4 regions of the Pseudoalteromonas sp. C8 genome follow, and region 4 is predicted to be linked to each of the others. Evidence: predicted binding sites of a transcription regulator. Region 4 holds the regulator's gene; each other region holds the start of a gene.
The links. Region 4 encodes sigma-54, which starts transcription at its own class of promoters, with help from an activator protein. Its sites were predicted from a motif close to GTTGGCACGNNNNTNGNNT; they were not measured.

Region 1 (7,953 bases), on a different contig from region 4:
CAGCGCGCCTTCTTTATCGCTTGGGCAAATACTGCATTTGCCAGAGCCATCTTTAAATAGCATATCAAAAGTTAGCTCGTAACCTTTAAGTACCGCTGTTCCTACACGCTTTACATTAGGTAAGCGCGCTAACAAACGATTAGATGACATATTAGAGCCAAACGAAAAATTATATAACGGCATTTTATCTCCTGTACTTTTTAAATAAGTTAAATAACAACACGTACTGCAAGGGCAATTAAAATAACGCCAATTCCACGGTCAAACCAATAACCGCGTTGTTGGAAAAAACCCCTTACATTATTTCTAGAAAGTATTATTGAAAGCATTGAAAACCACGCCCAAGTAGCCAGTGCCATGTACACACCGTAACCGATCTGTACGCTAGTCGGTGTTGTTGGGCTAATCACGAGTGTAAATAACGACATAAAAAATAACGTGGCTTTTGGGTTTAATGCATTTGTGAAAAAGCCGCGCCTAAAAGCAAGCCAAACGGATTCTTCTTGGACGGTTTTGTTTTCAACATCTTTTGCAGCCTCGCCTTCATTACTTGCTGTAGGTTTTGCAGCTCTGAGTGCTTGTACGCCTAAATAAGCTAAATATGCACCGGCAAGATACTTAAGCGCCATAAATAAACTAGGCGATTGCGTTAAAATAAGCGCAACACCTAAAACGCAATAGGCAACGTGCAGTAAAATAGCAGCGCCAACACCGGCGCTTGTCCACAATGCATTGCGCCTTCCTTGTTGCACACTTTGCTTAAGTACTACGGCAAAGTCAGGCCCTGGGCTTGCTACTGCAAAAAAATGAGCAATAACAATCAGTAAAAATTCATCTAAGTATTCCACGCAGATCCTTGCTAGTTTGGCGAATAAGCTAATAACAGCGGGTTAGCCGAGTTATTTACCAATGCTTTAATTTCTTTTTGTGCTTTTTTGAACTGACCACGTAAATGCGGCTTTAAATGTTTTTTAGACACTTTATCGTTTTTAAAGTAACTAATCAGGGCATGCATAAATACCGTATGTGTTTCACTTAACTTAGCTTCACGGTTAGCGTATGGATTATAACAAGAGCCACAACCGCCTTTAAACTGATACACCGTGTTGCTCATCATCACACCAAATCCTAAAAAACAAGCAAGTGCATCGGCAGCTTGTGGTAAATACTCCCTACCGCCTGGCGGTAGCACCCCAACGTGATGAATAAGTATGGTGGCCAGAGTACCCGCATAACTTGCCACTAAATCTTGTGGCTGATTAATCTGATTAGGGTTAAAAGAGATACTGACCTTATGGCTTGGCGGCACAATTAGGTGGCTGCCTTCGCCACGTATTTCATCACTAAATTCAAAGTGCGGAAAAACTTGTGGTTGTAACTGCTGAGGTGCAACTAATTGAATAGGCCATGCATTCATACCCGCGTAATTAGTAACGCGGGTAAAAACATTACTCGCCATTTCCTCAATGCTCGATACCGAATCGGGGAAAAACGAGGCCGTTGGCAGTATTATTTGAGTGTGCTTTGTAAAAAACTCAGCATCAAAATTTTCTACAGCCCAAATAAATGTATCAATAAGCCATTGCTGCTCTTGCTGCTCTAATAATGGCTTTGATTTAAATAAAGCTAACATAGTGTGCTCTTTTAGATTTTAGTTTAGGTACCAGTTTAGTTTTTTTGTGTAAGCGCCCAATCCCACGCTTGAGTATTGTATAGCGGCACTGTTGATAGTGCATGGTGGTGGCTACCACTGGATTCTTTAGTTGAATACGATAAATACAATAAGGTACGGTTTTCAGCATCGTAAATACGGCGCACTTTTAGTGATTTAAATAATATACTTTTAGATGATTTAAATATCACCTCACCTGATTTACTGCGGTCTATTTTTTGTAGTTGCTGCGCTGTAATAGGCCCTGTTTGACGACACGCTATAGACATATCTGACGGGTCAGAAAAGTCCAAATTAGCCTCTATATGACTAATATGACAAGTAACGCCTTTGAGGATTGGATCTTGCTGCGAATTAACTACAACATCTTTAGTTGTAAATAACCCAAGACTTACCGACGCAACATCATCAGAGCAAGCACTTAATGTAACAACAGCACCTGCAAGTAAAACTAAACGTTTAAATTTTTGTGGTAATTTCATACTTATCCTTAATTAATATATAAGTAACTTAGCACCTACGTTACTAAGCGAAGGTTCACCTGTATGTTTTTATACTAACATCAAAAATAAATACGACTAAATTAGTTTAAAGTAAAGATTTTAGATAGCTCAGGGTTTAGCGAACCCTGTTGTATTTGATACAATTAACTCTCGCTCATGCAGTAACTCATAATAGGAAACGCCTAAATGCCGCACATTATTATTGAACACTCAGAAGACCTCCCTGTATTACCACAAGTTCTCGTAGAAAAAATTCACAATACCGCCTTTGAAAGCGATTTATTTGAGTTAGAAACCATAAAAACGCGCGCTATTGCTTATCAGCAATATCAACTAGGCGCAGGAAAATCAGGGTTTATACATATTGCGGTACATATATTGGCTGGGCGCTCAATTGAACAAAAGCAAATGCTAAGCGAACTGCTACTTTCGTGCTTAAAAACATATTGCAGAGCATCAGACAGCCTAAGTGTAAATATTTACGATATTGAGCATGAAATATACCGTAAAAATTAGTTAACTCTTGTAGTTTTGAGCAATAAAAGTAATAGCTAATAAGTAAAAAGCCCCAACAGGGGCTTTTTTTGTATCCTGAAATCAGATGCAGCTCATTGTCATTTACAAAACAGAGCATGAATGGCGTCCGATCTAACGCTGGAACTTAATAGTGCATTCGCACTCTTTCAAATTTAAGAAAGCCTAGCTTAATCTATGGATTATCTTTATTTAAATTATATTTATTATTAGGGGTAAAAAAAGAGTAATAAATTACACGATATTAAATTTATGTAGCTTTAAATAATTTGAGTAGGTATTTTTGGAAAGTTTGTAAAAGTGGTGGCCCCTCCCAGACTCGAACTGGGGACCTAACGATTATGAGTCGTGTGCTCTAACCAACTGAGCTAAGGGGCCAACTTTTATATAACTGCTAGGCAGTTAATTTTTGAAGCGTTCAGTCACAGAGCGACTAAAGCGGGTTGCAGTATAAAAACTTTTTAGGTGCTTGTCACTACCAAACACCTTTATTTTAACAATCAGTAAGCTAACTGCTTAAATAGTAATCTTTTAGGTGGGTATAAGCATAAAATGTAAGATATTTCCCATGATATTTTCTGCATTAAATTATAAAAACCTTCCCCCCACATGTAGTCTTTTATATTTAACGCTCTACTTTTTTAAGTAAAGCTAACATATATGTGTAGGCATACAAGGCTGTAAAAAATATGCTTGGGGCTACTGTAAGTGCCAAATTAGGTGTCTGATTAATTACATTCACCATAATCACTAAGCTCGATTGAACAGTAATCGGAATAATAGGCGCAAAAAGTACACCTGCTATTTTTTTGTTACCTAAATACGAGGCGCTAGAGTTAATTGCATTATTGAAGCTTTGTCGTATTGCTACGTTTTGTGGTGTTTTAGAATGAAACATACAAATAATTGGAGTTACAAACGCAAGCGTTACATAACTAGACTTATACTTGTTGACGACCTTTTCTAAAATAAAAGTAAAAAACAGCGTTACAAATCCACTATACAAACCTTGTACTAATGCAGCTTGAAACGTGACAGATTTAGCAATATCTGCCGAACTATTTGCCCAGTAGGCCCAACTAAAATAAAAAACGAATGACACAACGCCTGACAGTATAAGTCGAATATTCAATTAGCTACCTCAATATGCGTAAAAACTTGGTTTAATGATAACACTAGAAGTGATGGTAATATTGCCACTTAATAATAGAGTAATTAATCGCGTATTGTAGATATATAAACAAACTAATGTTAAAGACTTCCTAAATGGCATCAATACAGAATCAGAACACTGCTGTTAGTTAGAAAGCTTAATTGAAGTAAACGATAGGTGTGGCTGAGGGAATGTTGGGAGTGAGTTACAAGAAATAAATCACTTAGTTTGAGTCAATTAAAAATTAGATTTTGATAAAAAATATTTACTTTAAAAACTGATATTGTGAGCCGATCAGTACTGAAGTTTTTATTTAGCTAAACCTCAGTAGTCGGCTTACACAATATATAATCTGTCATTATTTTTTCGCAATAATGTAGATTGCATGTATTAACCCTGGGAAATAACCTAACAGTGTTAATACAATATTTAACCAAAAATGCATACCTAAGCCAACTTGCAAAAATACACCTAATGGCGGCAATAAAACTGAAAGTATTATACGAATAATATCCATGATTAAACTCCATTTAAATTAAGCATTAAAAAGGCGTAAAGCCCAGTGTTAGTGGGCCTTAACTATACTGTGTTATTCAGCAGTAATAGATAGTTTATCAACTACGTCACGAACATCTTCAGCATTTTTAGCAATTTTAACTGCTAGCTGCTTTTCAGCTTCAGACTCTACTGAGCCATTCAGAGTTACTATACCGTTGTCGGTATCAACATCGATGTCTGTACCACCAACTTCTGAATCAAACAGGAAGCGAGTTGTGATTACAGTGGTGATTTTAGCGTCCGTTAAGTCGTTATCATCATCGTCCATCATGTCTTTGCTTCTATCTTTTGTGTCCATGCTTTTAACAACGGTAAGGCTGTTTTCAACATCAGATACGCCATCTAGGCTAAGTACAAGTTCTTCTGCTAGCTCTTTATCAAGCTCGCTATTAACTTTACCTGTAAGTACTACCTTGCCATTTTTTACATCAGTGTTAATGTCAAAGTTGTTTAGATTAGTGTTCATAAGTAGAACTGTTTCTGCCTTACCATCAATCCAAGCATCTTTACTTTCGTTTTCCCAGCTGTTTGCTTGGGCACCCATAGCCGTAGTACCAAGAACTAGAGCTGCGATAATAGATTTGTTAAATGTTTTCATAATCTTTCTCCTTTTGATTAAAGACACTTTAACTAATGCGAGCTTTAGGCCAACTTTATTTATATATATATTTCAATAACTTGATGTAATTTTGGGATAAGGCACTATCTATAGCTGTGTAACTATTTACAGGCTACTCGGTAAAACTTTCTCAAATAGTGAAAATAACTAGATAATTGCATTTTTGGTTAATCTATCGTTAATATAACAAAACATAAAACATCATTTAAAATTAAATCATTGATAATTAAGGTTATTATATTTGGTGCGTGCTTTGCATATAAACATCAAGAGCTGTATTAATAGTAAATATAATAAGGAATGCCCCATGTCTGTAAAAGTCGAAGACCGCCCAATAGAGCAAGTACGCGAACAAGTAATTGATCAATTAATTTATAATTACAGTCATGGGGTTATTTCTGTTGATGCATTTGAGAGACGCTTAGATAACGCGATGGATGCACCTAATAACGACGCTCTTTTAGCCTTAGTAGAAGATTTAACACTTAATACTGATCAGCAATATAAAGCAGAAAAACAATCGCAATTTACACCACATTATAGTGCACAACAAAACAGTGATGATGATTTTACATTACGCAGCATTTTAGGCTCTAACGAGCGAAGCGGTCAGTGGGTCGTGCCAAAGAATATATATTTGAGTAACTTTATGGGATCGGTGGTGCTAGATTTTACCGATGCCATTTTTGCGCATCAAAATGTAACTATTCACGTTAACTGTATTTTTGGTAGTGATGAGATTTACGTACCAGAGCATGTAAATGTAGTGTCTAAAATGTTTTGTATTTTAAGTAGTCTTGAAAATAAATCTGTGTCGCTTAACAAACGCCAAGGTCCTACTATTCATATTGAAGGAAAGGCAGTTATGGGATCGGTTGAAGTAAAAATAAAGCGCACAATTAAAGAAAAATTTATGAGCTTTGCAAATGAGCTAAAAACCCAGTTTGGCACGGGTAATAATAGCCGCTAACTATAATTGAGTAGCAGCACTTTAGCGTGCTGCTTGGTATTTTATTATAAATCGTTATTTCGCTCGCTTGGTATGTCACTTAAATACTCTACAAATTCCACCTCAAACCCGGCGGGATCAATAAAGTAGACATTCTTTCTGAAAGGATTCTCGCTACCTTGCTTGCTTACTGTAAAACCCACTTTATTTAAGCGCATTACTACTGCGCTTAAATTATTAGTTACATAAGCAAAGTGTGCAAAACCAATTTGATGGCCCGATAAGTTTCTGTTTTCACCCTCACCATGATCGCTTATCGCAATGTAATGCGTGTCATCTCCAAAGTGTACCCAGCGTCTTGGTTTTCCATGCCAATCGCCTCTGCCCTCACTTCTAATCGACCAATGTGGAAATACAGCGCGATAAAATTTAAGCATGCTATCTATATCACTCGCGACTAAGTTTACGTGCTCTAAATGCATAATGTTGTCCTATCAATTAAGTTAGGAGCACGATAAAACCTCAAGCTAACTTTAGGTAAAGCGTTATTTAAAATTAATTCGATTTAATAAACACATAAAGGAACATAATGACTTATTAATTGCTCATTATTATTTTTTTAAAATATATACACTTTTCAATCTTGTATAAAAAACAAACATAAGTATTTGGGGTTTATTGTTTACTTTATGTCAAAAGTCGCTAAAATACGCCGGCTGAAATATATAAACGTTCTTTTACAACCCAAAGGTAATACCATGCATCCAATGTTAAACATTGCGGTTCGCGCTGCGCGCAACGCAGGCAAAATTTTACTTCGCGCAAGTGAAGATTTATCAAAAGTTGAAGTGCAACAAAAAGGCGCTAACGACTTAGTAACTAACATTGATAAAGAAGCCGAAGCCGTAATTCGTGACACTATTTTACAGTCTTACCCTACTCACTCTATTGTTGGTGAGGAATTAGGTGAGCATAAAGGCAAGGATGATGATTACCAATGGATTGTAGATCCTATCGATGGAACAACTAACTTCATCAAAGGTATCCCTCATTACGCGGTTTCTATCGCACTTAAAGTTAAAGGTCGTTTAGACCAAGCTGTTATTTATGATCCAATTCGTGGCGAGCTTTTCACTGCGTCTCGCGGACAAGGCACTCAGTTAAACAGCAAACGTCTACGTGTTAGCAAAACGACGGTCCTTGCAGGCACTGTACTTGCTACTGGCTTCCCTTTCAAAAACAAAAACCACATGGACGCATACACTGAAGCGTTTAAAGCATTGTTTGTACACACTGCAGACATTCGCCGCGCAGGTTGTTCTGCTTTAGATATGGCATACGTTGCAGCTGGTCGTGTTGATGGATTTTTTGAAATTGGTTTAAAACCTTGGAACTCTGCTGCAGGCGAACTTATGGTTAAAGAAGCGGGCGGTATGGTTGTAGATTTCGCTGGTGGTAATAACTATAACCACAGCGGCAATATTATCTGTGGTTCACCAAAATTGACTCAAGCAATTATTCGTGAAATTCGTCCAGTACTAACTGAGTCGTTACTTCGCTAATTTGATGCTATTAATAGCATGCTAAAAAGGAGCTCAGGCTCCTTTTTTTGTGTCTAAAAATAAGGATTATCTAGCTTGAGTTCTACTGTTTTACCTTTTTCGTAAGGTAATGTATTTAAATCCTTCGCAAAGTATTCATCAAACAACGTATCAAACTCACCATTTTTTTGCATTATTTTAAGCCCTTTTTCAATTGCCACTGCAAGCTCTGGCTTACTATTTGATACAAAATAATAAAATCCTGTTGGGTAACTTATATATAAGTTAGGTACTATCACTAGGTTGCTTTCTTTATTAGCTAGAAGCTCTGAATTAACCTCGATAAATGAACGTGGGAAGTAATCAATACGCCCTGCACTTGTTAAGGCAAACATAGCCTGATAATTTGCAAACGGTCTTATAT
Region 2 (7,953 bases), on a different contig from region 4:
AAAGGTAGTGAGCTTAAGCTATCGCTTTTTGAATCAGTTAATTTAGCCGTTTTAGAGTCTACATTAGTGGCAATTGGATTTTTCACTACACTGGCTGTATTCGCTTCTTCAGCCGATACTTCATCACTTGTATTAGTGGATGCAATTATTGGTGTGCTTTGTAATTGTGTATTCTCTATTTCTGTGTTTTCTATTTTGGTATTCTCTGCTTGTGTAGCTTCTAGCTCTGCATTTTCTGATTCTAAACTGTTAGTTGCATCGAACGGCTTATTGACCGAAGTGCTCATTGCTTGTGCTGAATTAATTTGATCAAGCATCTCAACAGACACAAAAGTAACTTCGTCCGTTGTTACTTCATCTAGCTTTACGCTCAGATTTTCATTTTCTTCTGGCTGTTTATGCTTAGGTATGGCAATCGAATTTTCGGCATCGGGATTTTTATTGCCTTTAAGCAATGGCTCCATAGAGTTATGCGCTTCGTTTAGCTGACTTAAAAATTCATCGCCTAAATTTCCTTCGCCATTAGCTAAGCTATTGTCTTTAAAAGCTAATAGTGAATCTTTTTCAGAAGAAACTAAAAACGAAATGTTATTCATCGCCATAAATCACCTAATACCATTACGGCAATATGCCACCGCATACCGCCAAAAGTTGAATTCCACTAAGTAACAAAGCAATTAACGTGCCTGAATTACAAAGCTTTACGACGTTGAAAAAACTGATTAGCTGAAAATTCATCTAACATTTTTTGCTCATTTTTTGCCATTAACGCATTTGCTTTAAGTTTTTGATTTTCGATTAATTTGGCAACTGCTTTAGCTTTAATTTGCTGCTTAAGCCATAGAGTTTTGCGTTGAGTAACAACTTGCTTAGCGGTATTTACGGTACTTGCTTGTTGGCGAATTGCCTCTTCAATTTTAGCTATAAAAGCATGGTACTGACCAAACCCTGCACTAGATAAACCCGACTTACCTTTTAGGTGTAACTGCTGAGAGTATTCAAGTCTAAAATTGTTTAAACCTTGTAACTTTTGTTGATTCGATTGCAAGTTTTGATTAGCTTGTAAGTAACTCATGCGCAAATTTTCTTCTTTATCATTTTCAATTTTGAGCAATAAATCGAGTTTGTTTTTGGCCATTATGCTTGTCCTAGTAACTGAGCAAGACCTTGCAGACCATCATCGTAACTAATGACATCTCGCATACCTTGTTGTAAAAATGCATTCACTCTTGGCATCATATTTATAGCTTGGTCGAGCATTTGATCGGTCCCTTTTTGATAAGCGCCTAAAGTAATCATGTCTTTGTTTTGTTGATACATTGAATACACTTGTTTAAGCACTCGGGCTTGTTGCATATGCGGCTCAGAAACAACTTGAGGCATAACACGCGAAATCGACTTTTCAATATCTATAGCGGGATAGTGCCCACTGTCAGCTAAATCACGCGATAGTACAATGTGGCCATCTAATATAGCTCGCGCTGCATCAGCAATAGGATCTTGCATATCATCGCCTTCACTCAACACCGTAAAAAAGGCGGTAATAGAACCTTGCCCTTCACCGCCATTACCAGCACGCTCCACCAGCGCAGGTAATTTAGCAAACACTGAAGGCGGATAACCCTTTGTAGCGGGCGGCTCGCCAACAGCAAGTGCAATTTCACGTTGTGCCATTGCATAACGTGTTACCGAATCGAGTAACAATAATACGTTTAAACCCTGATCTCTAAAATACTCTGCAATAGTTACGGCGCTCTCACAGCCTTTTAAACGCATAAGTGGTGATGAATCAGCAGGCGCTGCGACAACAACTGAACGTTTACGCCCTTCTACACCGAGTATTTCTTCAATAAATTCTTTTACTTCGCGGCCACGCTCCCCCACTAAGCCAACAACAATTACATCAGCTTCGCTACCTCGGGTCATCATACCGAGAAGTACTGATTTACCCACACCAGAGCCTGCAAATAAGCCCATACGCTGGCCTTGCCCTACTGTGATAACCGAGTTAATAGCACGCACACCTACATCCATAGGCTTAGTGATTGGTCTTCTTGAAAGCGGGTTTATAGTATTTTGCGCAAACTTTAAATGATGCTCAGCATTAATTTTACCTAAGCCATCTAGCGGTCGCCCTAAACCATCCACCACGCGGCCTAATAAACTCATCCCTACAGGCAAACCTAAATTATTTACTTGAGGAATAACACGCGCACCAGGTAATACACCAGAGATGTGGTCGTTAGGCATTAAGTACAAAGTTTGATCGTTAAAACCGACTATTTCAGCGTCTACAAAGCCGTTCATAGTTTCTATTTTACATTGGCTACCAACGGGTGCACGTAAGCCTCTAGCCTCAAGGGTAAGGCCAACAACACGCGTTAAAATACCTGCCACAGCAGGCGCCGGGGTTTTAATATGTTGTTGATATTGAGATAAGCGTTCGCTTAAAGGTGCACGTTGAGTTGACATAACACGCCAATAAAATAGTTAGATACCACTATTATGCAAAAAACTATCCAACGTTTCTTTGACACGTGTTTTAAGGGTCATGTCGAGTGACGATTGCGCTGTTTTAACTTCACAGCCACCGCGCTCAAGAGTGGGCTCTGCCATTAATTGCCAGTTATTATCAATAATGGTTTGTTCGCCGTAGCTCTCTTTTATGAGTTCTAAGTCTTCGGGGTTTAAATGGATTCGTACTTTTTCTTGCTCCGCATTAAGTGAATCAATACTTTGCTTTAACGTATGTAAAATCACATCAGGCGATGTTTTTACTTCTTGATAAATAACAGCTTCCGCCAACATGCTAGCTAGTTGTACTAATTGCTTCTCGGCTTGTTCGTCCACTTTATCTAGCGGTGCAGTTAGCCCCTCTAAAATGGCTTTTAAACTTGTTAACTGCTCTTCAATTAATGGTTTTACATCTTCAAGGCCTTGTGTTTTACCTTGATCTAAGCCTTCTTTGTAACCTGCTTCTTTACCTTCTCCAACACCTTTTTCAAAGCCGTCTATGTAGCCTTGCTCATGACCTTGTTTAAGGCCTTCTTCGTACGCGTCTTGTCTAATGCGTTCAAGCTCAACCATGGTAAGCGCAGGGAGTTCTGGTTCTTGTGGCTCATCAATAGGCATTTCTTCGGCTAATTCTTTTTTGTACAACTCACTAAGCGGTGTGCCGTAAGCCGTAGAGCGATTACCAAAGCTGCTCTCATCTGGTGCTACATCTGGAATAGCCCAGTTTTTTAATAATTCATCTGCTTCATCAGCCCGAAGTGTGCGTCCTTTGAGTTTGCTCATAGTTTACAGGAACTCCTCGCCACCGCCGCCGCCCAGCTGAATTTCACCCGAGTCAGATAAACGACGCGCTGTCGATAAAATCTCTTTTTGCGCCGCTTCTACTTCGCTTATACGTACCGGTGCCATTGCTTCTAAATCATCAGCAAGCATTTCGGCTGCACGCTTAGACATATTACCTAGTATTTTATCTTTAAGTGCATCATCAGCACCCTTAATTGCTTTCATTAGTACGTCTTGTTGTACTTCTCGTAGGATTGCTTGAATACCACGGTCTTCAACATCCATTAAGTTTTCAAACACAAACATTAAGTCTTGAATTTGCTGCGACATCTCTTCATCATGCTCACGAATAGAGTCCATTAACTGCCCTTCAACGTTAGTATCAAGGTAATTTAAAATATCTGCTGCAGCCTTCAAACCACCCATTTTAGCAGCTTGCGCACCTGCTTGGCCGGCAAATTGTTTTTCCATTATTTCGTTTAGCTCTTGCAGTGCTGCTGGCTGAACCTCTTCAAGGTTTGCAATACGCATGGTTAAATCTAAGCGTACTTTTTCAGGAAACTGAGAAATAATTTCAGCTGACTGTTCTGGCTCTAAATATGATAATACAATGGTTTGAATTTGCGGATGCTCATTGCGAATAATGCTCGCTACCTGCTTAGAGTCCATCCATTTTAATGAATCCAAGCCTTTAGCGCCTGAGCCCATAACAATTTGGTCAATAAGGCTAGCAGCTTTGTCTTCACCAAGGGCTGCTGTAAGCGCTTTTTTAATAAAGTCTTCTGACTGAAAACCAATGGTACTAAAGCTTTGAATTTGTTCTATAAACAAGTTGTGTACAGCGCTTATTTTAGCTTGTGATAAGTCCTGTAACCCAGCCATCGCCATACCCACTTTTTGCACCTGTTTAGGTTCTAAGTGTTTAAGGATTTGCGCGGCATCTTCTTCTGATAAACTCAAAAGTAATATAGCGGCTTTATCTACCCCATCTAGCTTATCAACATCAAAGGCTGGCGGGAGTTGTTTTTGTTCTTGATCAGTCATCTTCTGTTAACCACGCTTTGACTACTTGTGATGATAGTTCTGGTTCGTTAGCTACAAGGGCACGAATTGCTTTAAGTAAATCTTCGTCACCATGTAAATCCGGTAACTGCAGTGTACCATCACTTGAGAAACCAACCGAAGCAGAATCAAAGTCTTTATTTAGCATATCAAGCGTGTTGTCGCCAATATCTACGCCCGAACTTAATGCATCTTCGTCGTATTCTTCTAGTGTATCGTCTGGGTAAATTAAGCGTTTAAGCATTGGTTTTACTACTGCCATTATCAATACAATGATAACTAAGGCGCCTAATACAAGGCGGGCCATTTTCATAAACCAGTCTTGTTCCCACAGTGGCACTTCTATTGCTAAATTTGTTTCTTCACGTACAAACGGCACTGTTACGACTTCAAGTGCATCACCACGTTGCATATCAAAACCTACACCACCTTGTAGTAAGCGACGAATATTTGACAATGCCTCTACCGAGCGTGGAGTCATGGTTGTTTCACCGTTTTCTCCCACTTTAGCAATGTAGTCAACAGCAACAGACACACTTATTCTACGTATTACACCACTTTGCTGGCGCTTGTGCGAAATGGTTGTATCGAGTTCATAATTACGTGTAGCTTCTTTGTGGCTGCGTGTTGGAGAAGTAGCAGTGCCTGCACCACCTTGCCCCGCAACCTCAGGAATGTTCGAGTTTAACGGTGGCTGATTTGTAAGCGCACCTGGAATACCAACAGCTAGGCCGCCAATGTTATTTTCTTCAAATGTGGTTTCGCTTCTAACCGCTGGTAGGTCTGGGTTATAACGCTTTTGAGTTTCCTCAATCGAGCTAAAGTCCATACTCAAATCAACTTGAGCTGTATAGTTTGCAAGCCCAACAACCGGTATTAAAATACTGTCTATTTTTTCAAGATACTCTTGTTCGCGCTTACGTTCTAAATCGTATTCTTTACGAGAGCGTGCTGCTAATGAGCTTTGCGAACCTGAATTTAGTAATCGACCATTTTGATCGGTAACAGTAACTCGCATAGGCTCTAAACCCTGTACTGCCGAGGCAATCATATCAACAACAGAGTCTACTTCTTCACGGTCGAGTGAGCGACCACGCTTAAGCGTTAATACAACTGTAGCTGATGGTTTTTTTTCTCTGCGGGCAAATACGTTTTCTTTAGGAATGGCTAACAATACTTTGGCGCGAGTAATGTTGTTAAGTTCTTCAATGGTGCGGGCAAGTTGTTGCTCGCGGCCATGTTTTAGGCGTTCGCGCTCTAAGCGTTGGCTTACACCAAAGCCCATATCTTGCATAATTATGTCAGAGCCCGACGCTGGCCCTTGCTCTAATCCTTCGCGGGTCATTAACAATTTAATATTTTGGTATTCGCTTTCATCAACCGATACAACGTTGCCATCTAGTTGATATTCAATTTGTTGCGCATCTAAAAAGTCAAGCGTTTGAATAAGCTCTTCAGTTTGCATTTTACCTAACGGACGCATATCTGGCTGACGAGCCCAAATAATAATGAAAATCGCGATAGCTAAACAAATAGCCAATGCTATAACCAATGTTACTTGGCGCAATACATCAACACCATTTAAAGCACTTAAGTAGCCTGACTTTTGTTCTTGTTGATCATCACCACCACTTTGGTCGATACCGCCGCCAGCAAGTGCTAGGTCTGTAGATTGGTTAGATTGCGCCACAATAATTCTCCACTACCTAATTAAACAGGCATGTTCATGATTTCTTTATAAGCTTCAACAAGTTTATTACGAACCTGTACTGTAGCCTCAAAAGCAACTGACGATTTTTGAGAAGCAATCATCGCCTCAGCAAGCGATACACTTCGATCACCCATTTCAACCGCTTTTACTTTTTGACCTGCATCTTGCTGTAAACCGTGCACTGTATTTAGTGCATCACTTAGCATGTCGCCAAACTGGGAAGTAGAAGTAGGCTGAACTTGAGTCGGCAATTTATTTATTTGATTATTACGGCCGGCTTCTAAAGCCATTGATTGCATTTCTTGAAATACAGCACTGTTTTGAATTTTCATAATTTATCTCTGACACGCAGTGAACTCTTACAAGTAATAAAGCACAAAACATGCCAAATAATTAATTGTTAAAATACATGCAGTTAGCTTTAAATTATGTGAGTCAGAGTTTTGACAACCCTAAGTTCGCAGCGCAAACTTAGGGTTTATAGGAGGTTATGCAGGAAGTGAAATACCTAAATCGCGCATTTGCGCTAGTTTATAACGTAAAGTTCGTGGGCTTATGCCCAACGTTTCGGCAACGTCTTTACGCTTACCTTGGCAACGTGCAAGGGTTTCTAAAATAATGCGATGCTCTTTGTCTTTAAGCTCATCTTTATAGCTACCGGTATCTGCTGCTAGTAAACCTTGTTTAGGCTCATCCTCGGCATGCAATTTTTCATCGTAGTATGCCGAGCTTAGCGTGCTTTTATCAACGCCTTTATTTACGTGAGCCACTTCTGTTGGCGATACTGTTTGCGCCGGTGCCAATGAAGGCTCCATAACAAAGTTATTAGGCGCTAAGTTTTCGATAAAAATAGCATGCTCGTTTATTGTATCGCCACTTCGCAGTATAAGCGCACGTTGTATAACGTTATCAAGCTCGCGTACATTTCCAGGCCACGCGTGAGCCAGTAACTTTTGCTCGGCAGCTTTATCTAAATACGCCATGGGCTCTTTGCTTTTACTTATATGACGCTCAATTAAATGCTTAGCCAATACAATAATATCGCCAGGGCGTTGGCACAATGGTCGCCACATTAGTGGAAAAACATTAAGCCTGTAATATAGATCTTCTCTAAATTGGTTTTCAAACACGGCTTCTTTTAAATCACGATTACTGGTTGCCAAAATACGTACATCGAGCTGAATTGTTTTACGCCCCCCTAAACGCTCAACTTCACGCTCTTGCAGTACGCGTAACAGCTTAGCTTGTAGCCCTAAGTCCATCTCAGTAATTTCATCAAGTAAAATAGTCCCGCCTTGTGCTTGCTCAAACTTACCCGGACATGCTTGAATCGCGCCCGTAAAAGCCCCTTTTTCGTAACCAAATAAAGTAGCTTCGAGCATGTTTTCAGGAATAGCCGCGCAGTTAATCGCCACAAATGGCTCATTACAGCGGCTCGACTTATCATGAATATAACGAGCGAGTACTTCCTTACCTGAACCACTTGGGCCAAGTACCATTACACTTGCATCAGAGCGTGCTACTTTACTCGCAAGCTCCAATAATTGAATACTAGTTGGGTCGGCAACAATAGGTCCGTCGGTTTCTTTTGCTTTTTCAGGCAAATAACGGCTCACCATATTTAACAGCACTTCAGGTGCAAATGGTTTAGCCATGTAGTCAATTGCACCTAGGCGCATGGCTTCTACTGCATCGTCAATTGTGGCGTACGCCGTCATCATTAATACAGGTAAATCAGGGTGGTTTAATTTAATACTGCGTAGTAAATCAAGTCCACTCATTGCGCCCATTTGCACGTCGCTTACAACAAGCGAAAATTGATCTTTTTTAAGCAATATCATTGCTTGCTCAGCACTGTTAGCTGCAACACATTCAATGCCCGA
Region 3 (7,953 bases), on a different contig from region 4:
TCAAATTCAGCTGAAGACCGTGATGCATTGCAAAAAGAAGTGTCTGCCCTACAAGAAGAGCTAACGCGAATCTCCGACACTACATCGTTCGGAGGTCAGCAATTATTAGACGGCTCATACGGCACACGAAATTTTCAGGTCGGTGCAAATGCCAATGAAACAATCTCAATTAGCTTAAGTAGCACAGCAGCAGAAGATATAGGCTCAAAAGAAGCAACTACTAACATCACTACTACAGCTGGAAGCGTTTCATTCTCAGTAGATGGTGAAACTTACGATGTGGATGCTTCAGGTGCATCAGACGCAGCCGGTAAAGCGGCTGCGATTAATGCAACAACAGGTGACCATGGTGTAACAGCAGCAGTTGCTGATGTTACAACTGCGAAAATTTCAGGTATTGCTCAAGATGATACATTTGAACTAGACTCTGTATCTATTACTGGTGGAGCAGATCTCGATGCGACTGTAGATGCAATTAATGCTGCATTTAGCGATGGAAGTATAGTTGCTTCTAAAGACGGCACTGATATTGTATTAACCAAAGCTTCAGGGGATGATATTGTATTTGGCGCGTATGATGATACCGATGCAACGACTACAGGTGGAACTGCAGGCACCGCAACTTTTACTGATAGCGCTGGTACATCGACAACAGTTACGGAATCTACAGCTACTTCACCTGTAGCTAGTGCTACAGGTACTTCAGCAGAAGTCATAACCTTATCTTCAAAAGCTGATTTTACTGTAACTGATGGCGCTGCTGGTCCTGTTGCTGTTGCAGCCACAGGCGATTCTGTTAAAGATATTGATTTAACAACAGAGCTAGGTTCACAAAGTGCAATTGATGTAATTGATGATGCACTTGCTCAAATTGATGAGCAGCGCGCGGGTTTAGGTGCGGTTCAAAACCGTTTTGGTCATACAATTAGCAACCTTGCTAATATTCAAGAAAATGTATCTGCATCACGTAGCCGTATCCAAGATACAGATTTTGCGACTGAAACTGCTGAAATGACTAAAAACCAAATATTACAACAAGCGGGTACGTCAATACTTTCACAAGCAAACCAAATACCACAAGCAGCAATTAGTTTATTGGGTGGCTAATTATTTAGTTTACTAGTCACTGTTTATATAAACGCACTTCAACTTGAAGTGCGTTTTTTTGTTTTTTGAGATAGTAAAAATTATTTAGAGCATAAATTTATGCGTTATAAAAATTAACAAATAACTATTTTTAATTTTAAAACAGTTGGTTACGTTTTATTAAACAAATAAACTAATTTATTTTTAAAATACTCCTAAAGATAATTTACCTCCTGCCGTTAACTTAATCAGAACGGAGCTGAGCATACATTTGTAACAGCTCTTGGTTAAATTAAAATAGCAACATTACGAAAGTAATCAGGAGTTTTATTATGATTTCAGTAAACACAAATGTATCTTCACTAAACGCGCAACGTAACCTATCGCAATCAGGTTCTGACTTAGCAACTTCTATGGAACGTTTATCATCGGGTATGCGTATTAACAGCGCAAAAGATGATGCCGCTGGCCTGCAAATTTCAAACCGTTTAACATCGCAAATTAATGGTTTAGGTGTGGCGCAGCGAAATGCTAACGATGGTATCTCTATGGCGCAAACTGCTGAAGGTTCAATGCAAGAGTCTACTAGCATTTTACAGCGTATGCGTGAACTAGCGCTACAATCAGCGAATGGTTCAAATTCTGATGATGACAGAGCTTCTCTACAAAAAGAAGTAACCGCTTTACAAGATGAGTTAACACGAATTTCTGATACAACCTCTTTTGGTGGTCAGCAATTACTAAATGGTGATTTTGGTACTAAGCAATTCCAAGTAGGTTCAAATGCTAACGAAACAATATCAATTAGTTTAACAAGCACTGCGGCTAAAGATATCGGTGGTAATAAGGCTAGCTTAACTATTGATGGTGCTGGCACTGGTGATGTTGTAATTGGCGGCACCACTGTAACTGTAGCAAGTGGTGCAACAGCAACTGAAAAAGCAGAGGCAATTAATGCTACAACAAGTGTGCATGGTGCGTCAGCTGTAGTTGGCCAAAAAGAAAATAATGTAGCAACATTGGATAATTTTGAGTTCGATGGTACTGGTACTATTTCATTTAAAATAGGCGGGGATTCAGTAAGTGGCGATTCAGAAGGTACTCTAGCAACAGCGATAGATGCACTAGATGGCTACACTGCAACAGAGTCTTCGGGGGCTATTACAATTACAAATGCCGCTGGTGACCCTATAGAGCTAAGTGATTTTGCTGGTACGGGCGGTGCGGGTACTGTAACTATTGCTGCTGACTTTGCGGATTCGGATACTGCTACGTCAGATGTATCACTGGCAGTCGGCGGTACTCTTTCTGCCACTGCGGCAGCTCAAGAGGGAATTACTTTAACTTCATCTGAAGATTTAGCGGTCACTGATTTTGGTGCAACTGAAGTTACAGCGTCAGCAGTTTTCGCAAGTGTTGATGAGATTGACTTATCTACAGCAACTGGTTCGCAAGATGCCCTGTCTATAATTGATGACGCACTTGCACAGATAGATAGTCAGCGTGCTGATTTAGGTGCGGTTCAAAACCGTTTTGGTCATACAATCAGTAACCTTGCAAACATTCAAGAAAATGTTTCTGCGTCACGTAGCCGTATTCAAGATACCGACTTTGCAACAGAAACTGCAGAAATGACTAAAAACCAAATATTGCAACAAGCAGGTACGTCAATTTTGTCGCAAGCGAACCAGTTACCACAAGCAGCACTTAGCTTATTAGGTTAATAAGTTAAAGTAATAGCTTAATGGTTAGCTAGTACATAAAGTCAGTATTAGTTTTACAAAAAAGGAGGTGGCTTTAGCTACCTCCTTTTGTGGTTTAAGGGTATAAACTAAGCTATTGTTGATTTAATTAAGTTAGAAATAGGAATCTGTTATGAATACTATTAATTCCAATGCAGAAGTTACATTACCAACTCCACTAGTGGGTGAACATAAAGTAGTTGTTCAAGCGGCTAGTCCGCTAACTGAACGTGCCGTTGACGATGTAAAGCAAGCTGATACACAAAATCAACAACGATTACAGCAAAATCAATACAATAATAACAATCAAGAAGTAACTGCTCAGCCGTTAGAGCGTGAACAGCTAGAAAAAATGGCGCAACAATTGCAGGACTTTATGGGCGAAATGAACCGTAGTTTGCAATTTAAAGTTGATGAAGATTCAGGTCGTGATGTTATTAAAGTACTCGATAAAGACAGCGGCGAAGTTATCAAGCAGTACCCTTCTGAAGAAGTATTAAGTTTGGTTTCTAAATTGTCGGAATCGGCAGGTATTTTAATTGACCAAACAGTTTAACCGGTAGTTTGCATTACTAATATTGAGTTAGTTTATTTTTGAGTATTTAAAGAGGTAAGGTATGTCTATTACGTTTAATGGTTTAGGCTCAGGGTTAGCGGTAGCAGACATTGTTGATGCGCTAGTTAATGCTGAGCAAGCCCCTGCTGAAGCTCGTTTAAATACTACTGAAGGCAAATTAACTACAGATATTTCAGCCGTTGGTGCACTCAAGTCTGCGCTTGAAAAAGTACAAACGTCAATGGAAGCTTTGGGAGATAGTGATAATTATCAAAAGCGCACCGCTTCGGGTAATGATGATTTTATATCTATTAGTTCAGATAAAGACGCTCAGCCAGGCAGTTACAATGTAAAAGTAGACGCATTAGCACAGGCTCATAAGTTATCATCCCCTGCATTTGCCGCAGACGAAGCAATTGGGGCTGGCGTAATTACGATAGGTTCTGGCGAAAATAGCTTTTCTACTGTTTTATCGGCTACAAATACGTTAGAAGATTTACGAGACCAAATTAATAACGGTCCTTTTACTGGCAGTGATAGCAATGATTCTGTAGTTGCAACTATAATTACCAGTGATACCGGTCAGCATTTAGTACTTACTAGTAAAGAAACCGGTGAAGACAACGCAATTACAATTACCGTACAAGACGATGACGGCAGTAATACTGATACAGGCGGACTTTCTCGATTAGCTTATGATGTATCAGACGCAGACCCTGCTAACCACACAACTAATTTAACGCAAGTTAATGCTGCACAAAATGCACAAATAACGATTGATGGCACGTTAACTGTATCAAGCAATACTAATGAATTTAGTAATGTGATTGATGGCGTGGATATTACCGCCAAAAAGTTGCATGCCACTGACGACGACTTAAGCGACATATCGGTTACCGAAAACAATAATAATATTAAAACAGGTTTAAATAGTTTTATTTCAAGTTACAACGAGTTGTTAGAGCTTAGTAATACATTAGGTGCGTCTGGCGAAGGTAGCGCGGGGGTTATGGCAGGAGACTCATTACTTAGAGGAGTTATGTCAAAGCTTCGTAGTGAAATAACAAATCCCGTTGATTTAGGTGATGGCAACTCACTATCGCTTTCGCAATTAGGTGTAGAAACAGACCGCTACGGTGTTTTAACGCTAAATACAGAAACACTCAATGAAAAAATAGCAAGCGATGTAGATTTAGTTCAGCAGTTTTTTGTAGGTGATGATGACGATGGCTTTGCACAATCGTTTGACGAAAAGTTAAGCTTTTACACCGATTCCGACGGTATTATTCAAAACAGAATTGACAGTAAAACAAACCAACTTGATGACATAGATGACCAGCGCTTGGACCTTGCCAGTAAAATGGAGTCGCTATCATCAAGGTTGTATGCTCAATATAATGCGATGGATTTATTAGTGGCGAGCCTTAATAACACCAGTACGTATGTTCAAGCTCAGCTGGAAAATATGCCTGGGGTTGTACGAGATAACTCTTAATATATAAATAGCATATAGTTTTAATAGCTAAACCAAAAACATAAAAAAACCGTTATTTATAACGGTTTTTTATATTTACTGTTTGAGGTTAATTTTAATTGGCTGCTTTATAAGCTTTAATTGCCTTACCAGATTTTTTTTGTTTAATAATTGCTTTTGACGATTCGTTTTTAGCGCTATTTGCTTTTACTAAAATAGTATTTATACGAAGCTGAATTAATTCTAATTGCTCTGCGCTTGGGCCTTCACTGCTTTCACACCATTGCTTTAGTTCAGCATTTAAAGTGTCTAAAAAAGGCGGAGCTTCGTCTGCATTATCATCATTTACTAACACTTCAATTTTACTAAGCAGTGTTTGTATGATCTCAGAGTAGTTAGTTAGTGGCTCTGAAGGTGTTGGCGAGTCCATAATTTAAATTAAACCGCAGGGCTGCGTTGATCTAGCGGAATGTTATTCCAACCATCTTTAATTTCTTTAACAATACTTGATACTTCAGTAATTGCTTCAATGTCGTTGTGTAAGTTAGCTTGCGTTAAGCGGCGTTGGCAGTAGTCGTAAAGTGCCAATAAATTGTTAGAAATACTAGGGTCTTGCTCTACCTCTAAATTAAGTGCATCTTGCAGAGCACCAAGCAATAAAATGCAAGCTGAAATATTCTCACCTTTTTTAGCTATTTCTTTGCGCTCAATAAACCCTTTTGTTGCTGCTAAGCGGCCAATAATATTACTAAATATAAGGTTTATTTGTTCGTAAGGAGTCATTTCGGCAATGCTACTAGCACGAACTTGACCGTATTTTTTTACTGAGATGTGAGCCATGGAAAATCCTAAAATTTAAAGCAATAAAATTATGTGAAAGCTATTATAAAAACTTATATAAAAAATCAATATAGCTTTTATACTTCTATAAGAATAAAGCAATATTAATGCCAAGCATTTTCGCTTATTTATGTATCGGCATTTTTAACTTCAACTTAAATTTATAATTGAGTTTATTTACTAACAATAGCATTTTTATTGCTGAGTAAATTAATTTTTAAGGCTAGGTTGTATTTAGGTAATCGTTAAGTAATCGCTGAGTAATAACTAAGTTAAAACTACAAATCATACTTAATGATTAACTATTAAGTATTATTGACTTAACTAGTCCGTCTATTTTTTGGCGTTAATGTCAAAAAACTGCCGCTATTGCTTGCATCCATGCTGAACTGGCTTACAATTTAACTAATTATACAAATTAGTGAAAGTACGGCTCGCTAAATATGATCTTGATTTTAGATAATAATAACAACCGCGCAATAGGATTAAATGCTTCACTTGGCTTTATTGGTGAATCTGCTGAACTATTAAGCGAAGACTGCTTTGAACAAGAATGCAAAAAATATCAGCAGCAAGAATGCATGATTATTTTAGGAGCGTTGCAATCACTTGACCACGAAAGCTTAATTAAACGCTATCCAACTCTACCCTTTTTATTAATTGGCGAAACGCTAAAACCATTATTAAGTATCGCTAATGTGGTGGGGCTTATTTGCGAGCCATTTAGTCATGAAGTGACAACTCAGTTACTTCACGATTGCCAGCAGTATCAGCGTATGTTGCCTAATGAGCATAAGCATACTAAACCGCATAAAATCTTTGACGGACTTGTTGGTGAAACCGATGCGGTTAAAGATGTGCGTTTTTTAATTGAACAAGTGGCAAAAACCGATGCTAATGTTTTAATTTTAGGCGAATCAGGCACAGGTAAAGAAGTGGTTGCCCGTAATGTACACTTGCTTTCAAAGCGTATTAATGGACCGTTTGTACCAGTTAACTGTGGTGCTATTCCGGCTGAGCTGCTCGAAAGTGAACTATTTGGCCACGAAAAAGGCGCGTTTACTGGTGCTATATCGGCTCGAAAAGGGCGGTTTGAACTAGCTCAAGGCGGGACGCTATTTTTAGATGAAATAGGCGATATGCCACTGCAAATGCAAGTTAAGTTGCTGCGAGTATTGCAAGAACGCAGTTATGAACGTGTTGGTGGTACAAAGGCGATTCAGGCTGATGTACGCGTTATTGCAGCCACGCATCGTAACCTAGAAACAATGATTGAAGAGGGCAGTTTTAGGGAAGATTTATATTATCGCTTAAATGTATTTCCTATCGAAAACCCATCGCTGAGTGAACGTGCTGATGATATTCCGCTGCTTTTAAAAGAGTTAATGCGCCGTGTTAACGACCAAACAGGTTCTACCGCTAAGTTTACCGAGCGCGCAGTTGAGAGCTTAAAAGAACATGCTTGGCCTGGTAATATTCGTGAGCTTGCTAACTTAGTGGAACGTATGGTTATTATGTTTCCTGAAAAAGTGGTTGATATTCCCGATTTACCTAATAAATATCGTTACATTGAAGTTGAAGCCTACGAGCCAGAATACCCTGAAGAGTTAATGGAAAAAGACGCTTTTAACGACATATTTAGCACCGGTTTTAGCGATTACGAAAGTGAGCCAGATGCTGAGTTTAGCCAAACGGGTAGTGGGCTATTGCCTGATGATGGTATTGAACTTAAAGATTATTTAGCAGAGCTTGAGATTAGCTTAATAACCCAAGCGTTAGAGCGCTATGATTACGTTGTAGCTCGCGCAGCCGAAATATTAGGTGTTCGCAGAACAACACTCGTTGAGAAAATGAAAAAGTATAATCTTTCAAGAGATTAAGGTTTAAAAGCAGCTGTCGGTGTTTAGTTATAAATTGGCCAAACACAGTAGATAAATAACCCCTCGTTTTGTAGGTGCGGTTTTATACCGCACTTTACTTAAAAATATTAGCAAGGGCGCGAAGTAAATTCGCACCTACACGGTTTTTACTTTTGTTGTAGACGCTAGACTTGCTCGCGTGAAAAACAAGACTTTTAATCATTTAAATAAAACGTTATTTCACAAAGAGAAAAACGAAGGTAAATGAGAAACCATAGTCAACTTACGCGTCACTTCTCTAAAGCGCAGCGTCTCTTAACCTCTTTGTGAACAAATCACTTTTATGGTTATAAATCACTTACCCACTAAAAGCCTTAATAATTTCTTCTTTTCTAA
Region 4 (7,953 bases):
ACAAGTATCGCAAGCGGGACAAAAAATAAATGCTAAAAGCATTACCTACGATATAGAGCAGCAGCTAATCAGTGCCGAAAAAGATGAAAACTCAACTGACCGCGTTCACACAATTTTAGTGCCAATCGAGACTAAAAAAAGTAAAAAAAGCGACAAAGGTCAACCATGAGCACATTAAAAGCAGAGCTATTAGCAAAGAGCTATAAAGGCCGTGAAGTTGTAAAAAACGTCGGCCTTGAAGTCAAAGCTGGCAGTATTGTTGGCTTACTTGGCCCTAACGGCGCAGGTAAAACCACCACGTTTTATATGATAGTAGGACTTGTACCTAGCGACAAAGGTAAAATATCGATAGACGATAACGATATTACTCTTTTACCTATGCATAGTCGTGCTAGATTAGGCATTGGCTACTTACCGCAAGAGTCTTCAATATTCAGAAAGCTGACTGTTTATCAAAACTTAATGGCCATTTTAGAAACGCGCAAAGAGTTAAATAAACAAGCTAGAGAAGACACTCTCGATAAATTATTAGATGAATTTAGCATACAACACATTCGTGATAGCCAAGGTATGGCATTGTCAGGTGGCGAACGTCGTCGTGTTGAAATAGCACGTGCGCTGGCAGCAGATCCTAAATTTATATTACTGGATGAACCATTTGCAGGTGTTGACCCGATTTCGGTATTAGACATAAAGAAAATAATAGAACATCTTAAAAATCGTGGGATTGGTGTATTAATTACCGATCATAACGTAAGAGAAACCCTTGATGTTTGTGAAAAAGCCTACATTGTTTCTCATGGGGAGCTGATTGCATCAGGTACTCCAGAACACGTATTAAATGATAAAACAGTACGCGATGTTTACTTAGGCGAGCAATTTAGGCTGTAACATTTACGCCATGTCTTTAAGCATCTGCTAGTATTAATTATAACAACATAAAAGGATTGTTAGAGATACATGAGGCAATCACTACAGCTGCGCATGGGCCAGCAACTTACAATGACTCCACAGCTGCAACAAGCTATTCGTTTGTTGCAACTCAGTACATTGGATCTCCAGCAAGAAATACAAGAAGCTCTCGACAGCAACCCGCTATTAGAGGTTGAAGAAGCAGACTATTCAGAAGACGCTGCAGGTAAAAACGAGCAAAAAGCAGATACAGATGACATAACTGTTAGCGCATCTGCCGATGATGCTCCAAGCGAATACGAACAAGATAGTGGTGAAGCACTTGCAAAAGACACGCTAAGTGACGACATGGCTATGGATGTTAGTTGGGATGAGTACATGAGTGCCGCCCCAGCAGCATCATCGGGTCCGATGCCTGAAGACGAATCAATATACCAAGGCGCCTCTACTGAAACGCTCCATGAGTATTTAATGTGGCAGTTACAACTAACGCCATTTAGCCCTACAGACGAAGCTATTGCTATTGCGATTGTAGAAGCCGTCGATGATTCAGGTATTTTAACACTAAGCTGCGAAGAGATTTTAGAAAGCTTTAATCAAGAAAACGAAGATGATAACGAAGTCGAACTTGATGAAATTGAAGCTGTATTAAAACGCATCCAACTGTTTGATCCTGTTGGTATTGCTGCACGTAGTTTACAAGAGTGTTTGTGTATTCAGCTTAACCAGTTTGACAAAGAAACACCTTACATTAATGAAACAAAAATGATTTTAACCGAGCATATTGATTTATTAGCTGCTCGTGACTATCGTACATTAATGAAGAAAACTAAGCTCAAAGAAGAAGAGCTTAAAGAAGTAATGACATTAATACATACTCTTAGCCCTAAACCTGCAGATACTATTGTAAGAGAAGAATCTGAGTATGTTATTCCTGATGTGTCAGTTAAAAAAATTAAAGGCCGCTGGGTTGTTGAGTTAAACCCAGACAGCATGCCTAAAATTCGTGTTAATAGCCAATACGCGGCAATGTCTCGCACTGTAAAATCCAGTGGTGACAGCCAGTTTATTCGCTCGCATTTACAAGAAGCTAAATGGTTTATTAAAAGCTTAGAAAGTAGAAACGACACGCTATTAAAAGTAACAAATTGTATTGTTAAGCAACAACAAGGCTTTTTTGAACACGGTCCTGAAGCCATGAAACCAATGGTTTTAAATGATGTTGCTGAAATGGTAGAAATGCACGAATCAACAATTTCGCGCGTAACAACCCAAAAGTATATGCACACACCCCGTGGTATATTTGAGCTTAAATATTTTTTCTCAAGCCATGTAAGCACCGAAAACGGGGGTGAATGTTCATCTACAGCAATCCGTGCGCTTATCCGAAAATTAATCGCAGCAGAAAACTCAGCAAAACCATTGAGTGATAGCAAAATAGCGGATATATTGGCTGAGCAAGGAATTAAAGTAGCGAGACGTACAATCGCAAAATACCGCGAATCTCTGGCTATTCCACCGTCAAATCAACGTAAAAGTTTGATTTAAGACGCAAAAAAAAGAGGGTAATGCTTATGCAACTAAACTTAACTGGTCGTCACGTAGAATTAACCGATTCACTAAGAGACTATATTAATACCAAATTTGCGAAGCTAGAAAGACACTCTGATCATATTAATAATGTTCATGTCATTCTCGATGTAGAAAAATTAAATCAAAAAGCAGAAGCCACCATACACGTAAGCGGTGCTGAGTTATTTGCCTCTACAGAACATCAAGATATGTATGCCGCCATTGACTCGTTGATCGACAAGCTCGATCGACAAGTAATTAAACACAAAGAGAAGCTTGCTCGACACTAATATGATGAAATTAAGCTCACTTATATGCCAGGACTGCAGCAAAGCTGCGGTCCTTTTTAATAGCAAAAAAAGAATTTTAGAGTTCATTAGCGAACTTGCTCACGACAAACTTCCGTATTTACCGCAACAAGATATTCTTAATGCTTTAATGAGCAGAGAAAAATTGGGTAGTACAGGTATAGGGCGTGGCATTGCCATTCCTCATGGAAGAATGAGCGGTGCAGAAGAGCCTTTGGCTTTAGTACTCGTTAGCGAAACTCCAATAAATTTTGATGCAATCGATAATCGCCCTGTTGATATTTTCGTCGCACTCATCGTACCAGATGGCGATAACCAGCAGCACTTAAAGACTCTAGCAACCATTGCTGATAAACTAAACAACAAAGATTTTTGTAAACAGTTACGCAGTGCAAAATCAGATGCTGAGCTTTACCAAGTTATTGTCAATCAATCATAGTTTTATAAAGGGTGTTAAATGGAGTTAATTATCATAAGCGGCCGTTCTGGTTCTGGAAAGTCGGTTGCTTTACGCGTTGTAGAAGATTTAGGTTATTATTGCGTAGATAATATTCCAGTTAACTTGCTTCCTTCATTAGTTCGCAGTGTGTCTGATAGCTATGATAAAATTGCTGTTAGCATTGATGTGCGTAACATCCCTAAACAACAAGATGAATTTAACGATATTCTTGAATACTTGCCTGGCTTTGCAAAACCTACGTTATTTTATTTAGATAGCGACGATCAAACATTGATCAAACGTTTTTCTGAAACTCGTAGATTACACCCACTATCAATTGACTCGTTGCCTCTTGATTTAGCCATCAAAAAAGAAAAAGAATTACTTGATGTATTAATCACCCGCGCCGACTTTATGATAGATACAACTGATTTAAGCGTTCATCAACTTGCTGAATCTATTCGTGAAAAGATTTTAGGTAAAAAAGATAAGCAACTGATTGTCACGTTTGAATCGTTTGGTTTTAAATACGGTATACCAAAAGAAGCAGATTACGTATTTGATGCACGCTTTTTACCAAATCCACATTGGGAACCTGAATTAAAACCTTTAAATGGGTTAGATCAACCCGTTAAAGATTATTTGGCCAATCACAGCATAGTGCAAAAATTCACATGGCAAATTCAAACATTTGTACAAACGTGGTTACCGCACTTAGAGCGAAATAACCGCAGTTATTTAACCATTGCTATTGGGTGTACAGGCGGACAACATCGCTCTGTATATTTAGCGCAAACTATCGGTGAAAGTTTTGCAATGACACATCCCAATGTGAAAATTCGCCATCGCGAACAAGAAAAATAATATAGCTGAATAATCACCTGTTCAGCTTAGGTAGAGTAAGTTATGCATTGTGAAGACACTTTTTTAATAAAAAACAAATTAGGATTGCACGCCAGAGCAGCCACCGTACTTGCCCAATTAGCAGTGCAGTTTGATGCGACAATTACATTATTTCAAGATGACAAAGAAGCCGCAGGCGATAGCGTACTTGCACTAATGTTACTTGAAAGTAGCCAAGGCAAAGAAGTAAAAGTTGTATGTAAAGGCCCCGATTCTGAGCAAGCTTTACACGCTGTTGGAGAATTAATAGCACAACGTTTTAATGAACAAGAATAAACAGTTATAAAAATAATGCTCGCATTACTAATGCCCCAACTAAAACAGATATATAAAATAAATACGGTTAGTGACGCCAGTTAACTCACCTCTCCCCATAAAGTAATATAAAAATTTATAAAGGACGCCAATGCCTGAAGCTTTTGAACAAGATTACCCACTACAGCAACTAAAACAGGTGACTAAGTCACTCAATAGTGGTCAATTTGTTCAAGTTAGGCGCATGCTCGCAAAAACAGCTCCTTGTGATACCGCATTATTATTAGAATCATCACCACATAAAATTCGCCGACTCCTTTGGCAGTTGGTTGATCCTGATGTGCAAGGCGATGTTCTTGAAGAACTCTCAGAAGATGTTCGTTTAGGCATTATTGCCCAAATGGAACCTAAGCACATTGCAGCCGCAACAGAAGATATGGGCCACGATGACTTAGGTGAAGTATTACGTAGTCTGCCGGACACCGTTTATAAAGACGTTGTTAGCGCGATGGACATTCAAGACCGTGAACGTGCAACACAAGCACTTTCGTATCAAGAGCGTTCTGCTGGCGCGCTAATGAACACCGATACGGTGACCATTCGCCCTGATGTTACGCTCGATGTTGTACTTAGATATATTAGGCTACGTGGCGAGTTACCAGAAGGTACCGATGACTTGTACGTTGTTGATAAGCATAACTGCTTTATAGGCGCTTTATCGCTGAGTACATTATTAACTAACCCGCCAGAAAAAATTGTTCGCGATTTAATGGATGAAGATTGTGAATCCATTCCAATCTCTATGGATGAAAGTGAAGTCGCGCAATTATTTGAACGTCATAATTGGATATCGGCCCCCGTAGTCGATGATAACGATCAGCTCCTTGGCCGTGTCACTATCGATGACATCGTTGACGTAATCCGAGAAGATGCTGAGCATAGTTTATTGGGCTTAGCCGGTCTTGATGATGAAGAAGATACCTTTGCGCCAGTACTAAAAAGCTCTAAAAAACGCTCAGTTTGGTTAGGTGTCAACTTACTAACTGCACTTGCAGCTGCTTTTGTAGCTAGCTTTTTTGAAGGCACTTTAGATGTTTTACCTATTTTAGCTGTACTTAACGGTATTGTCCCTTCTATGGGCGGTGTTGCAGGTAGCCAATCATTAACGCTTGTTATTCGTGGTATTGCGGTAGGCCATATAAATCAAACTAACCAACGCTTTTTAATGATGAAAGAGCTTGCTATTGGCGCGTTAAACGGTGTTTTGTGGTCGTTGTTAATAGCAGGTGTTATTGCCCTATGGCAATGGGACTTTATGCTTGGTGGCGTACTCGCCTTCGCTATGTTTATGAACTTAGTGGTGGCAGGTGTTGCTGGTGCGAGTATCCCTATTATTCTTAAAAGAATGAATATAGACCCAGCACTTGCAGGGAGTGTGGTGCTAACCACGGTGACAGATATTGTGGGTATATTCGCCTTTTTAGGTACTGCTACTTGGTTGCTGGTTTAAATTAGAAACCTTTGCAAATAACTAAAGTAAAAAACACTTAGGGTAAAGCTGCAACTATGACAACGGGTACCAAAAATAAAAAAGACACACCTAAAAAAACACCAAAACAAAAAGGCCTATCAATATTAAAAAGTGTGTTGATATATGGTTTCATATTTTTCGTAATTTATAACGCTGTAAATTGGTGGCGACAACCTGTTATGCCAGCAAATCCTCAATTACAATTAATAGATTATAAAGGGCAAAACATTGATTTGTCAGCAATGAGCCAAGATAAACCAACACTTGTCTATTTTTGGGGAACTTGGTGCCCTATTTGTAGTATTACCTCCCCTGCCATAAACGAACTCGCAAACGAGAATAACTACCCTGTCGTGAGCATCGCAATAAAATCAGGCTCGGATCAAAAACTACATGAGTATCTAAATGATCATGGCTACAGTTTTATCACTGTCAACGATCAACACGGTGAGATATTTGCCGATTGGCAAGGGCAAGTCACGCCTTCCTATATAATCTTAAAAGATAATAAAATGACGCAAGGGCTAACAGGCATTCAGCCGTTATGGTCACTTAAATTACGTTTGTGGTTATCATCAACGTTTTAAGAAAAAACTAACTGCAAGTATATAGACACTAAATACGTGCTATCTCAAGAGGGGTTTCTAAAAGCTCGCTCTTTATCACCTATAATAATATAAGTAATAAAGAGCAAGGTTTACTTAATTTACGCATGTAAAGGGTTTAAAAACCCTTAGCGTAATTAAACTAATCTACTAGTTATTAATAGATTGAATCACTAACGTGTACTTTGACGATTACCGCCTACTTTTGGTTTAGTGTTTGCCTTTTTAAATTGGCTAAAACCGGTATGTCGCGTTAGTGCCGGACGTCCGCCTTTACTGCCACCTTTACCTGCTTTTTCATCACGCCCTTCTTCAGGCACTAAACAGTTAGGCCCTTTACCAATTAAATTAGCTTTACCCATTTTACGCAGTGCTTCACGTATCATCGGCCAACCTGCTGCATCATGGTAGCGTAAAATAGCTTTATGTAATCTACGTTGGCGAGCACCTTTAGGTACTGGAACAACTTCTGTATTGTTTTTTATATTACGTAAAGAGTTCATTTCTGTGTGGTAAATAGTCGTCGCATTAGCCATCGGTGATGGGTAAAAATTTTGTACCTGATCAAGCTTAAAGTCATTCGATTTAAGCCATAAAGCCATGTTTACCATGTCTTCGTCTTTTGTACCTGGATGAGCTGATATAAAGTAAGGAATTAAATACTGCTTTTTACCTGCTTCTTTAGAGTACTTATCAAATAATTCTTTAAATTGATCGTACGCGCCCATACCTGGTTTCATCATTTTTGATAATGGACCATCCTCTGTATGCTCCGGCGCTATTTTTAAGTAGCCGCCCACATGATGCGTTACTAATTCTTTAACATAACGCGGGTCGCGTACAGCTAAGTCATAACGTACACCAGAAGCAATCAAAACCTTTTTAATACCCTTAACTTCACGTGCTTTTTTATATAAGTCTATTGTTGGCGTATGGTCGGTATCCATGTGCTTACAAATTTCAGGGTACACACATGATAAGCGTCTACAGGTACTTTCTGCTTTTTTACTAGTACAACGCAGTTTATACATATTTGCCGTTGGGCCACCTAAATCAGAAATCACACCAGTAAAGCCAGGTACTTTATCTCTAATCTGTTCAATTTCTTCAATAATAGATTCTTGCGAACGGCTTTGAATAATACGCCCTTCATGCTCCGTAATTGAGCAAAACGAACAACCACCAAAACAACCGCGCATAATATTTACCGATGTTTTTATCATATCGTAAGCTGGAATTTTAGAGTCGCCGTAACTTGGGTGAGGAATACGCTGATACGGTAAACCAAACACAGCGTCCATTTCATGTGTTTCTAATGGGTATGCAGGCGGGTTTACCCAAATAGAGCGATCGCCGTGTCGCTGAAACAGCGCTCTTGCACAACCAGGGTTTGTTTCTTGATGTAAAATACGCGAAGCGTGGGCGTAT

Region 1: the regulator sigma-54 is predicted to act here: its motif matches at 5,054-5,072, upstream of GQR39_RS09240 (BON domain-containing protein).
Region 2: the regulator sigma-54 is predicted to act here: its motif matches at 6,442-6,460, upstream of fliE (flagellar hook-basal body complex protein FliE).
Region 3: the regulator sigma-54 is predicted to act here: its motif matches at 5,795-5,813, upstream of fliS (flagellar export chaperone FliS).

What each region holds. Positions count from the first base shown of each region.
Region 1 covers NZ_WTKT01000008.1:767-8,719, reverse strand. Annotated here, with positions in the region: gene GQR39_RS09280 (gamma-glutamylcyclotransferase family protein) at 1-183, opposite strand, end outside; gene GQR39_RS09275 (LysE family transporter) at 210-848, opposite strand; gene GQR39_RS09270 (hypothetical protein) at 860-1,633, opposite strand; gene GQR39_RS09265 (CreA family protein) at 1,669-2,154, opposite strand; gene GQR39_RS09260 (5-carboxymethyl-2-hydroxymuconate Delta-isomerase) at 2,362-2,691, shown strand; tRNA gene GQR39_RS09255 (tRNA-Ile) at 3,011-3,087, opposite strand; gene GQR39_RS09250 (hypothetical protein) at 3,335-3,841, opposite strand; gene GQR39_RS09245 (YqaE/Pmp3 family membrane protein) at 4,221-4,379, opposite strand; gene GQR39_RS09240 (BON domain-containing protein) at 4,452-5,018, opposite strand; gene GQR39_RS09235 (LiaF domain-containing protein) at 5,347-6,009, shown strand; gene GQR39_RS09230 (VOC family protein) at 6,054-6,470, opposite strand; gene suhB (inositol-1-monophosphatase) at 6,747-7,550, shown strand; gene GQR39_RS09220 (transporter substrate-binding domain-containing protein) at 7,604-7,953, opposite strand, start outside.
Region 2 covers NZ_WTKT01000021.1:31,713-39,665, reverse strand. Annotated here, with positions in the region: gene GQR39_RS17260 (flagellar hook-length control protein FliK) at 1-602, opposite strand, end outside; gene fliJ (flagellar export protein FliJ) at 692-1,138, opposite strand; gene fliI (flagellar protein export ATPase FliI) at 1,138-2,472, opposite strand; gene fliH (flagellar assembly protein FliH) at 2,491-3,297, opposite strand; gene fliG (flagellar motor switch protein FliG) at 3,301-4,341, opposite strand; gene fliF (flagellar basal-body MS-ring/collar protein FliF) at 4,334-6,049, opposite strand; gene fliE (flagellar hook-basal body complex protein FliE) at 6,070-6,402, opposite strand; gene GQR39_RS17225 (sigma-54 dependent transcriptional regulator) at 6,559-7,953, opposite strand, start outside.
Region 3 covers NZ_WTKT01000021.1:21,891-29,843, forward strand. Annotated here, with positions in the region: gene GQR39_RS20430 (flagellin) at 1-1,107, shown strand, start outside; gene GQR39_RS17185 (flagellin) at 1,416-2,810, shown strand; gene GQR39_RS17190 (flagellar protein FlaG) at 2,962-3,384, shown strand; gene fliD (flagellar filament capping protein FliD) at 3,446-4,879, shown strand; gene GQR39_RS17200 (hypothetical protein) at 4,974-5,288, opposite strand; gene fliS (flagellar export chaperone FliS) at 5,297-5,698, opposite strand; gene GQR39_RS17210 (sigma-54-dependent Fis family transcriptional regulator) at 6,142-7,578, shown strand; gene GQR39_RS17215 (DNA-3-methyladenine glycosylase I) at 7,916-7,953, opposite strand, start outside.
Region 4 covers NZ_WTKT01000001.1:325,603-333,555, forward strand. Annotated here, with positions in the region: gene lptA (lipopolysaccharide transport periplasmic protein LptA) at 1-169, shown strand, start outside; gene lptB (LPS export ABC transporter ATP-binding protein) at 166-891, shown strand; gene GQR39_RS01500 (RNA polymerase factor sigma-54) at 961-2,460, shown strand; gene hpf (ribosome hibernation promoting factor) at 2,487-2,774, shown strand; gene ptsN (PTS IIA-like nitrogen regulatory protein PtsN) at 2,779-3,231, shown strand; gene rapZ (RNase adapter RapZ) at 3,250-4,095, shown strand; gene GQR39_RS01520 (HPr family phosphocarrier protein) at 4,138-4,410, shown strand; gene mgtE (magnesium transporter) at 4,541-5,899, shown strand; gene GQR39_RS01530 (protein disulfide oxidoreductase) at 5,956-6,507, shown strand; gene GQR39_RS01535 (YgiQ family radical SAM protein) at 6,699-7,953, opposite strand, start outside.